One region of the Spiractinospora alimapuensis genome, then DNA from elsewhere that is predicted to be linked to it. Evidence: riboswitches for the same ligand, from Rfam matches in the RefSeq annotation. Region 1 holds a riboswitch; the other holds the start of a gene.
What was found. A riboswitch is a leader RNA that binds a small molecule or an ion and turns the genes downstream of it on or off. The one in region 1 is predicted to bind glycine.
Positions count from the first base shown of each region.

Region 2: linked by a shared signal. The riboswitch ahead of gcvT (glycine cleavage system aminomethyltransferase GcvT) and the one ahead of gcvP (aminomethyl-transferring glycine dehydrogenase) in region 1 are both predicted to bind glycine.

Region 1 covers NZ_CP072467.1:834,409-839,189, reverse strand. The annotation lists gene J4H86_RS03955 (mannose-1-phosphate guanyltransferase) at 1-29, shown strand, start outside; gene J4H86_RS03950 (FHA domain-containing protein) at 312-860, shown strand; gene J4H86_RS03945 (bifunctional nuclease family protein) at 1,078-1,548, shown strand; gene J4H86_RS03940 (MerR family transcriptional regulator) at 1,692-2,291, shown strand; glycine riboswitch at 2,527-2,615, shown strand; gene gcvP (aminomethyl-transferring glycine dehydrogenase) at 2,690-4,781, shown strand, end outside.
Region 2 covers NZ_CP072467.1:2,383,342-2,388,122, reverse strand. The annotation lists gene J4H86_RS10865 (NAD(P)/FAD-dependent oxidoreductase) at 295-1,488, shown strand; gene J4H86_RS10860 (3-deoxy-7-phosphoheptulonate synthase) at 1,672-2,727, shown strand; glycine riboswitch at 2,810-2,909, shown strand; glycine riboswitch at 2,910-3,024, shown strand; gene gcvT (glycine cleavage system aminomethyltransferase GcvT) at 3,064-4,170, shown strand; gene gcvH (glycine cleavage system protein GcvH) at 4,204-4,584, shown strand; gene J4H86_RS10845 (serine hydroxymethyltransferase) at 4,589-4,781, shown strand, end outside.

The sequences.
Region 1 (4,781 bases):
TGAACGTCGTCGAGGGTGCCGAGGGGTGACGCGGTGCCCCGAAGGTGCAAAGCACGGCCCGTGATGGTTTAGAGTCGGGTGTTCCAAACGGTTCCAGCACGGTAGAGGGGAAGGGACCGACGACGCACCGTAGCGACACCCACGGTCTTTGGTCCCGGCGTGGACCGAAGGCGGCACCGCGGGTAACGTGAGGGCGAGCGAGTCACAGCCTGTCGCCGGGCCCATCACTCCTCCGGACGCGTCCGCGCGTTCGCGTACGCTAGCCCATTGATCGAGCACCGCCGCGTGCGGGAGGAGGACGAGCCGAGAAGATGCCAGGCGTTCACTGCACGCAGTGCGGTCACGCGGTCCCTGATGACGCGCGCTTCTGCTCCAACTGTGGTTCCCGAATCGCTGCGCCCGCCGGCCAACAGGGAAAGCCGGCGCCGCGTAACGAGCGTGCCGGCGAGACCACGTCGACGATCTCCATCGCCGGGATCCAGGCCTTGGACACCGAGGGAGAGTCGGGGGCCGAGGACGCCGAGCCCGACCTCGGCTCGGTGGACGCACTCCCCGCGGGGACGGCGCTGCTGGTGGTGAAGCGCGGCCCCAACGCGGGCAGTCGGTTCCTGCTGGACAGCGACGTGACCACGGCGGGCCGTCATCCCAACAGCGACATCTTCCTCGACGACGTCACCGTCTCACGGCGCCACGTCGAGTTCTACCGACGCGGCGGTTCCTTCGGCGTACGCGACGTGGGCAGCCTGAACGGCACCTACGTCAACCGGGAGCGCATCGACGACGCGGAGCTGGGCGGCGGGGACGAGGTCCAGATCGGCAAGTTCCGACTGGTGCTCCTCACCAACCCACGCCAGGGCTGACGGGCGGCACCCGGAAGGCTTCGTGGCGTCACCAGGTAAGGTTTGGACGGGGGGCGGACCGGACAGCTTGTACGAAGAGGACACAAGCGGACGCGGCCGGCCTACTCGGGCGAACTTCGCGGTCTCCGTGCGCGGTGAGCGGCGGGAAACGTGAGGGTGAGATGACCACGCATCCGGGTGCCCTCCCGAACGCGACGAGTCGTGGGACGGAGCCGCAGTGAAGCACATGGAGGTTGTCGGCGTCCGGGTGGAGATGCCGTCGAATCAGCCCATCGTCCTGCTCAAAGAGTCCGATGGCGAGCGGTACCTACCGATCTGGATCGGCGCTGTGGAGGCCACGGCGATCGCGCTGGCTCAGCAGGGCGTGGTTCCGGCGCGGCCACTGACACACGACCTGTTTCGCGACGTTCTCGAGGCGTTGGACGCCACGCTGAACACGGTCAACATCACCGGGTTGCAGGACGGCATCTACTACGCTGAGCTCGTGTTCTCCAACGGGGTCGAGGTCAGCGCGCGGCCCTCGGACTCCATCGCCCTCGCGTTGCGGATGGGGGCGGCGATCTACGCTCGTGAGGACGTGATCGACGAGGCGGGGGTTCCGATTCCCGACGAGCAGGAGGACGAGGTCGCTCGATTCAAGGAGTTCCTCGACCAGATCAGTCCGGACGATTTCGGGCGTACGACCTAAACCCGTTCGCGGATCTCGCGACGCGCCGCGCGTGTCGTTGACGCTTTACGGCCGACCGGCCTACCTTCATCAAGGAGCAACCTGCGGCGTTGCATCGTTTCTCCCCTATCGGATGCCGCGGGTCGAGGAGCCGGAGGTTCGGCGTGGCGGTAACCAGAGGCAAGCGGCAAGCCGCCGAGCACAGGCCATCAACGTTCCGACGATCCGGGGAACCGGAGCCGTTGTGTGACGAAGAGGACGTGTCGGCACTGTCCACGGACATGGGCTACCGAGGGCCAGCCGCCTGCGCTGCGGCGGAGATCACCTTCCGTCAGCTCGACTACTGGGCGAGGACCCGTCTGGTCGAACCGAGTCTGCGCTCGGGCACCGGCGGCGACGGGCTGCGCCTCTACAGCCTCCGCGACATCCTGATCCTCAAGGTCGTCAAACGACTGCTCGACACGGGCATCTCGCTGCAGCAGATCCGCGCCGCGGTCCACCATCTCCGCAATCGGGGAACCAGTGACCTCGCCCAGATCACCCTCATGAGCGACGGCGTGAGCATCTACGAGTGCTCCACCGCCGAGGAGGTCGCCGACCTGCTGCAACACGGGCAGGGCGTGTTCGGGATCGCGTTGGGCAAGGTGTGGCGGGAACTCGCCGGCAGCGTCGAGGCCATGCCGGGTGAAACCCTCGACGCGCCTGACCCCGCCGGGTTCCCCGCCGACGAACTCGCGCTTCGCCGCCGTCGCAAGACCGGTTGAGATCCCTCCCTCACCGCCCACGCTCCGAATCCCACGGACTCGCACCCGTCCTGTCGCGGTGACGCACCGCGTGTGAATGATCGCTCTGGGTCGTAGGAGTGTTTCGTGTTCCGCGTGAGAGGCGTTGTCCCGACCCGTGAGGGGGTTGGTGGTTGGGTCGCCGCACCCGGCACGAGTTATGATGGGATCACAAGTTAACCGGTGTCGCTATTGGGGTGACACCACAATGTGCCGCTGATACCGCGCGGGAGAGTCCCCACACAAGGGGGCGCCGAAGGGGCAACATCCCCGGAACCTCTCAGGCCACCGGACCGCGTGGTGGAGGCCACTCTGAAGCCACCCGGCGACAGAGGGGGACCCTGCAACGGGGCTGACAACCACCGCGACAGGAGGTCTCCGTGGCCGACAACGAGAACAAGCAGACCGCGAACCCCCGATTCGCCGACCGCCACATCGGGACCACCCCCCAGGAGTGGGACACGATGCTGGCCGCCATCGACCGGTCGGGCGTCGAGGAACTGATGGACGCGGCCGTGCCGCACACGATCCGCACCGACACCCACGCCAGCGGCGTCCTCCCCGCGCCGGCGACCGAGGCCGAGGCGCTCGCCGAGCTGCGCTCCCTCGCCGCCCGCAACCAGGTCCTCACGTCGATGATCGGCCGTGGGTACTACGACACCCTCACCCCGCCGGCCATCCGGAGAAACATCCTGGAGAACCCGTCGTGGTACACCGCCTACACCCCCTACCAGCCCGAGATCTCCCAGGGCCGTCTGGAGGCCCTGCTCAACTTCCAGACACTGGTCAGTGACCTCACGGGGTTGCCCATCGCCGGCGCGTCCCTGCTGGACGAGGCGACGGCCGCCGCCGAGGCGATGACGTTGGCGCGTCGCGCCACCAAGGGCGACCGCGACACCTTCGTCGTGGACGCCGACGTCTTCCCCCAGACCCTGGCCGTGCTGCGGACCCGCGCGGAGCCTCTGGGCATCAGCCTGGTCACCGCGGACCTCTCGCAGGGCCTGCCCGAGGGTGAACCCTTCGGTGTGCTGGTGCAGTACCCGGCCGCCTCGGGTGCGGTCCGCGACCCCCGCCCCGTCATCGAGGCGGCGCACGAACGCGGGGCCCAGGCCGTCGTGGTCGCCGACCCGCTCGCGCTGACCGTGCTGCGCGCCCCGGGGGAGCTCGGAGCCGACATCGCCGTCGGGTCGATGCAGCGTTTCGGGGTCCCCATGAGCTTCGGCGGTCCCCACGCCGGCTACATGGCGGTCCGCGAGGGACTCCAGCGTCAGCTTCCCGGGCGCCTGGTGGGTGTCTCGGTGGACGCCGCCGGGCTTCCCGCCTACCGGCTCGCGCTGCAGACGCGCGAACAGCACATCCGCCGGGAGAAGGCGACCAGCAACATCTGCACCGCTCAGGTCCTGCTCGCGGTGATGGCCGGAACCTACGCGGTGTACCACGGGCCGCGCGGGCTGCGGGCGATCGCCGAGCGGGTGCACGCGCACGCCGAACAGCTCGCGGCGGCGCTGCGCGGCATCGGTGTCGAGGTGCCGCATCCGCACCACTTCGACACGGTGCAGGCGCGGGTTCCCGGGCGCGCCGACGTGGTCGTCGCCGAGGCGCGCGCCGCGGGCGTCAACCTGCTGCGGGTGGACGCCGACACCGTCGGGGTGTCCTGTGACGAGGCCACGACCGGCGAGCACCTCGACACGGTGGTGCGTGCGTTCGGTGGTGCGGGTGCCCACGACGTCGTCCCGGAGGGTGCGTCGATTCCCACCGGTCTGCGTCGGGGTATCGACTACCTCACCCACCCCGTGTTCAACAGCCACCACAGCGAGACGTCGCTGGTGCGCTACCTGCGCCGGCTGGCCGACCGTGACCTGGCCCTGGACCGCACGATGATCCCGCTGGGGTCGTGCACCATGAAGCTGAACGCCGCCGCCGAGATGGAGGCCATCACCTGGCCCGAGTTCGCCGGCCTGCACCCCCTGGCCCCGCTGGACCAGGCCGAGGGGATGCTGCGGGTGATTCGGGACCTGGAGCGCTGGCTCGCTGACGTCACCGGCTACGCGGCGGTGTCACTGCAGCCCAACGCGGGGTCCCAGGGGGAGTTGGCGGGTCTGCTGGCCATCCGCGCCTGGCACCACTCGCGTGGGGATCACCAGCGGGACCTGTGTCTGATCCCCTCCTCCGCGCACGGCACCAACGCCGCGAGCGCCATCATGGCCGGCATGCGGGTCAAGGTGGTCGCCTGTGACGACAACGGCAACGTCGATGTCGAGGCGCTGCGGGCGGAACTGGACGCCAACCGGGACAGCGTCGCCGCGATCATGGTGACCTACCCGTCCACGCACGGCGTGTACGAGGAGTCGATCGCGGAGGTGTGCTCGCTGGTGCACGACGCGGGCGGCCAGGTCTACGTGGACGGCGCGAACCTCAACGCCCTGCTGGGATACGCCAAGCCCGGCGAGTTCGGTGCCGACGTGAGCCATC
Region 2 (4,781 bases), 1.5 Mb from region 1:
CATCAGTACGAGTTCGTGCTGCCGACCGACACTATCGTGCGGATCGGCGGGTCCTTCGGGGGCGCACGGCGAAATCCCGGCCCTGGTCGCGGGAAGACGGTTTGGTTGTGACGCGTTGATCCCAAGTGAGGTTCCCGTCGCGTCGCGCCACACCCCGTTGTGGTGCGCGGCGGGGACCGTCCACCGGGGCCACGAGCGCGTGACGGGACGGTCACCCCAATCCTCGCGCACCGCCGGGCCCCACCGGGATCGCCCCACCCTCTCAGACGACTTGGATGCCACGTGGAGGTCGGATTGCGAATCGTGATCGCGGGAGCCGGAATGGCGGGACTCCACGTCGCGGAGTCCCTACGGGGACAGGGTTTCGACGGCACCATCACCCTCGTCGGTGCCGAGTCCCACCCACCGTACTCTCGGCCGCCCCTGTCGAAGGAGTTCCTCACCGGGAAGGGCCGTGGCGACGACGTCGGCCTCCGGGGTTCGGAGGAGCTCGACGCGCTGCGGCTGGACCTGCGACTGGGGAACGCGGTCGTCGCGCTCGACGCGCAGGATCAGACCGTGACATTGGGCGACGGCACCATCCTCACCTACGACCGCCTGGTGATCGCCACCGGGGTCTCGCCACGCCGCCCCGACACCGACCTCGCCGGGGTGCACGCCCTGCGCACGCTGGAGGACGCGGGGCTGATCCGCGACGCGATCCGCACGACCAACCGGGTGGTCGTCGTGGGCGCGGGATTCATCGGGGCGGAGATCGCCGCGAGCGCCCGCGCCCTCGGCGCTGAGGTGACCCTGCTGGAGGCGGCGACGACCCCCATGACACGGGCGGTGGACCCCCGGATCGGGGCGGTCCTGGGGGAACTGCACCGCGACAACGGGGTTGACCTACGGCTCGGTTCACCGGTCGCGGCCTATGAGGGCGACGGACGGGTCGAGCGGGTGCGGCTCGCCGACGGCAGCGCGGTCGACGCCCCCATGGTGGTCGTCGGCACCGGCGTCACCATGAACACGGAGTGGCTGCGGGGCTCGGGCGTCGACCTCGACCCCGACGGCTCGGTGCGCTGCGACGAGTACTGTGCGACGTCCCTGCCCAACGTCTACGCCGCCGGCGACCTGGCCAGTTGGCCCCACCCCCTGTTCGGTGGTCGCCTTCGGTTGGAGCACTGGACCAACGCCGCCGAACAGGGAGCGGTCGTCGCCCACAACCTCCTCGCCGAGGTGGGGGAGCGCACCGCCTACACCCCGGTCCCGTACTTCTTCTCCGACCAGTACGGCATGAAGATCCAGCTCCTGGGCCAGGCGGCGCCCGCCGAAACGGTCGAGTTCGTGCACGGTTCGCCCGAGGAACGCAAGTTCGTCGCCTTCATCGGGCGTGGCGACCAACTCGTCGGCGTCTTCGGGCTGCGGAGCACCCCGAAGGTGATGCGGTACCGGCCGTTGCTACACCAGGCGACCTCCTGGGCCGAGGCGTTGGCGGCCGCGCGGTAGTTCGCGCCCGTGGGTCGTTTCGCGCGGCTGGGCCGCCTTTGCGGCCGAGCCGAATCCTCCCCGGCGCGCCGGACGACACGCGGGGGCGGTCTGGGTGGCCCGCGATCTCCCGATCCGCAGCGTGTGACCTCGGCCCGCCGGCTACGCTGGATCCGCTACCGGCGTTGAGGAGGAGTAACGGGAATGGCACGGACCAACGACAGGCGGGTTGTCAGCTACGAACCGCTGATCGCCCCCGCGGACCTGGCCACCGAGCAGCCGATGGGGCCGGAACAGAGCGCGGTCTGCGAGGACGCCCGGGCGGAGGTCACGCGCATCCTCAACCACGAGGACGACCGTCTACTCGTCGTCGTGGGCCCGTGCTCGGTGCACGACCCGGCCCAGGCCATCGACTACGCGACGCGGCTGGCCGAGGTGATGCCCCGGCTGAGCGGCGACCTGCGCATCGTGATGCGGGTCTACTTCGAGAAGCCCCGCACCACGGTCGGGTGGAAGGGGCTCATCAACGATCCCGGGCTGGACGGGAGCTTCGAGGTCCACCGGGGCCTGCGCGCCGCCCGCGAACTCCTGCTGAACATCGGTTCGCTGGGTGTCCCCAGCGGCACCGAGTTCCTCGACCCGATCACCCCGCAGTACATCGCCGAGGCCCTCGCCTGGGGCGCCATCGGTGCCCGCACCACCGAGAGCCAGGTGCACCGTCAGCTCGCCAGCGGCCTCAGCATGCCGGTGGGCTTCAAGAACGGCACCGACGGCGACGCCCAGGTCGCGGTGGACGCCTGCCGTGCCTCGGCCGAGCCGCACACCTTCTTCGGGGTGGACCCGGCCGGCGCCGGGTCGGTGGTCACCACCGCCGGTAACCCCGACTGCCACGTGATCCTCCGCGGTGGACGCACCGGCCCCAACTACGACGCGGCCGGCGTCGCGGCGGCGCTGGCCACCGTGCGCTCGGCGGGGCTCCCCGAACGCCTGATGATCGACGCCAGCCACGCCAACAGCGGCAAGGACCACGAGCGCCAGCCGCTGGTTGCCGAGGCGATCGCCGACCAGGTCGCCGCCGGCCAGCGCGGGATCGTCGGGGTGATGCTGGAGAGCTTCATCGTCCCCGGCGCGCAGCGGCTCGGCGACCCCGCGACGCTCACCTACGGCCAGAGCATCACCGACGCCTGCATGGGATGGGACACGACCGTCACCGTGCTTGAGCGGCTCGCCGAGGCGGTGCGCAAGCGCCGGTCCAACTAGCGAGAGTCGGCGGTCGGGCGGCGCCCGTGTCGGGGTGCCGCCGGCCCGCGAGAACCGCCACTGCTAAGCTGGCGTGGGCTGTCGAACCCGCACGGGAGAGAGTCCTCGCCGCCAGCGGGGACCGCCGAAGGAGCAATTCCTCCCCGAAGAACCTCTCAGGCGTTCAGGACCGTGTGGGTGAGCCAACTCTGGAAAGCAGGGGCTCTGGTCTCTCGCCGAAGGTGCAAGCCGCGCCAGCACCACCCGAGAAAGGGACACGCGGTGAAGCTCTCAGGCACCGATGACAGAGGGGGAGGGTTGAGGCGTCGTGTCTAGAAGTCGTCCATCCCCTCGGGAGTGCCAGTGAAAGAACCCCGCCGCACACCTCTCTACGAGGTGCACCAGAACCTCGGAGCCACCCTCGTCGACTTCGCCGGCTGGCAGATGCCGGTTCGCTACGCCCGCGAGAGCGAGGAACACCTCGCCGTGCGTCACCAGGCGGGCCTGTTCGACCTTTCGCACATGGGCGAGATCCGGGTCACGGGGCGGCAGGCGGGCGACGCCCTGGACTACGCGCTCGTCGGCGCGATGTCCACGCTGCGTCCCGGCCGCGCCCGCTACTCAATGATCACCGACGCCGAGGGCGGCGTCCTCGACGACCTGATCACCTACCGGCTCGGTGAGGACGAGTACCTCGTCGTCGCCAACGCGGCCAACACCGACGTGGTCGTGGACGCGCTGCTGGAGCGGGCCTCCGGCTTCGACGCCCAGGTCATCGACGACTCCGCCGACTACGCCCTGCTCGCGGTGCAGGGCCCCAACGCCGTGACCATCCTCGCCGGCCTCACCGACACCCCGCTCGACGAGATCAAGTACTTCGCCGGCTACACCGCTACGGTCGCCGGACACGACGTCCTCCTCGCGCGGACCGGATACACCGGAGAGGACGGGTTCGAACTTTTCCTCCGAGAGCCCGAACGGGCGCCCGCGCTGTGGGAAGCGCTGACCGACGCGGGCCGCGACCACGGGCTTCTCCCGGCCGGACTCTCCGCTCGGGACACGCTGCGCCTGGAGGCCGGCATGCCCCTGTACGGGCATGAGCTCTCCCGTGACGTCACTCCGTACGAAGCTGGGCTTGGGCGGGTGGTAAACCTGGAGAAACCCGCGGATTTCGTGGGGCGCTCCGCGCTGCGGGCGCGCGCGGAGGCCGGCCCACGCAGCCGTCTGGTGGGTTTGGTCGGACGCGGACGGAGAGTGCCCCGTCAGGGGTACGCCGTGTTGCACGAAGGTGCCCGAGTCGGCACGATCACCAGCGGGGCGCCCTCGCCGACGGTAGGGCGCCCCATTGCGATGGCATATCTGGACACCGAAATCGACGCCGGCGGCGAGCTGGCTGTGGACGTTCGTGGCAGACCGGAGCCCGCCGACGCGGTCGAGCTGCCGTTCTACAGGCGTCAACGCTGAGGGCGTCGTCTGTTGGAATCAAGGAGTACGGAGTTGAGCGTTCCTGCCGAGCTGGGCTACACGAGCGAGCACGAGTGGGTATCCGTGACCGACGGAGTCGCCACCGTGGGGATCACCGCGTACGCGGCCGAAGCCCTGGGCGAGATTGTCTATGTGGAGGCGCCCGAGGTGGGCTCCTCCGTCACTGCCGGAGAGACGTGTGGCGAAGTCGAGTCCACCAAATCCGTCAGCGACATCTATTCGCCGGTCGACGGGGAGGTGGTTGAGGTCAACCAATCCGTCGAGGACGATCCGGAGACCGTGGGGAGTGACCCCTACGGTCAGGGGTGGCTGTTCAAGGTCGAACTGGCCCAGGACCCCGAGGACCTGATGACCCCGGAGCAGTACACAAGCCTCATCGAAGGAGAGAGTTAAGCGCATGTCCAGCCTCCTCAACCAGCCGCTCGCGCAGGTCGACCCTGAGGTAGCGACCGCGGTGGACGCGGAGCTTCGGCGCCAGCGTGACACCCTGGAGATGATCGCTTCGGAGAACTTCGCTCCGCAGGCGGTTCTAGAGGCACAAGGGTCAGTGCTCACCAACAAATACGCGGAAGGCTACCCCGGGAAGCGTT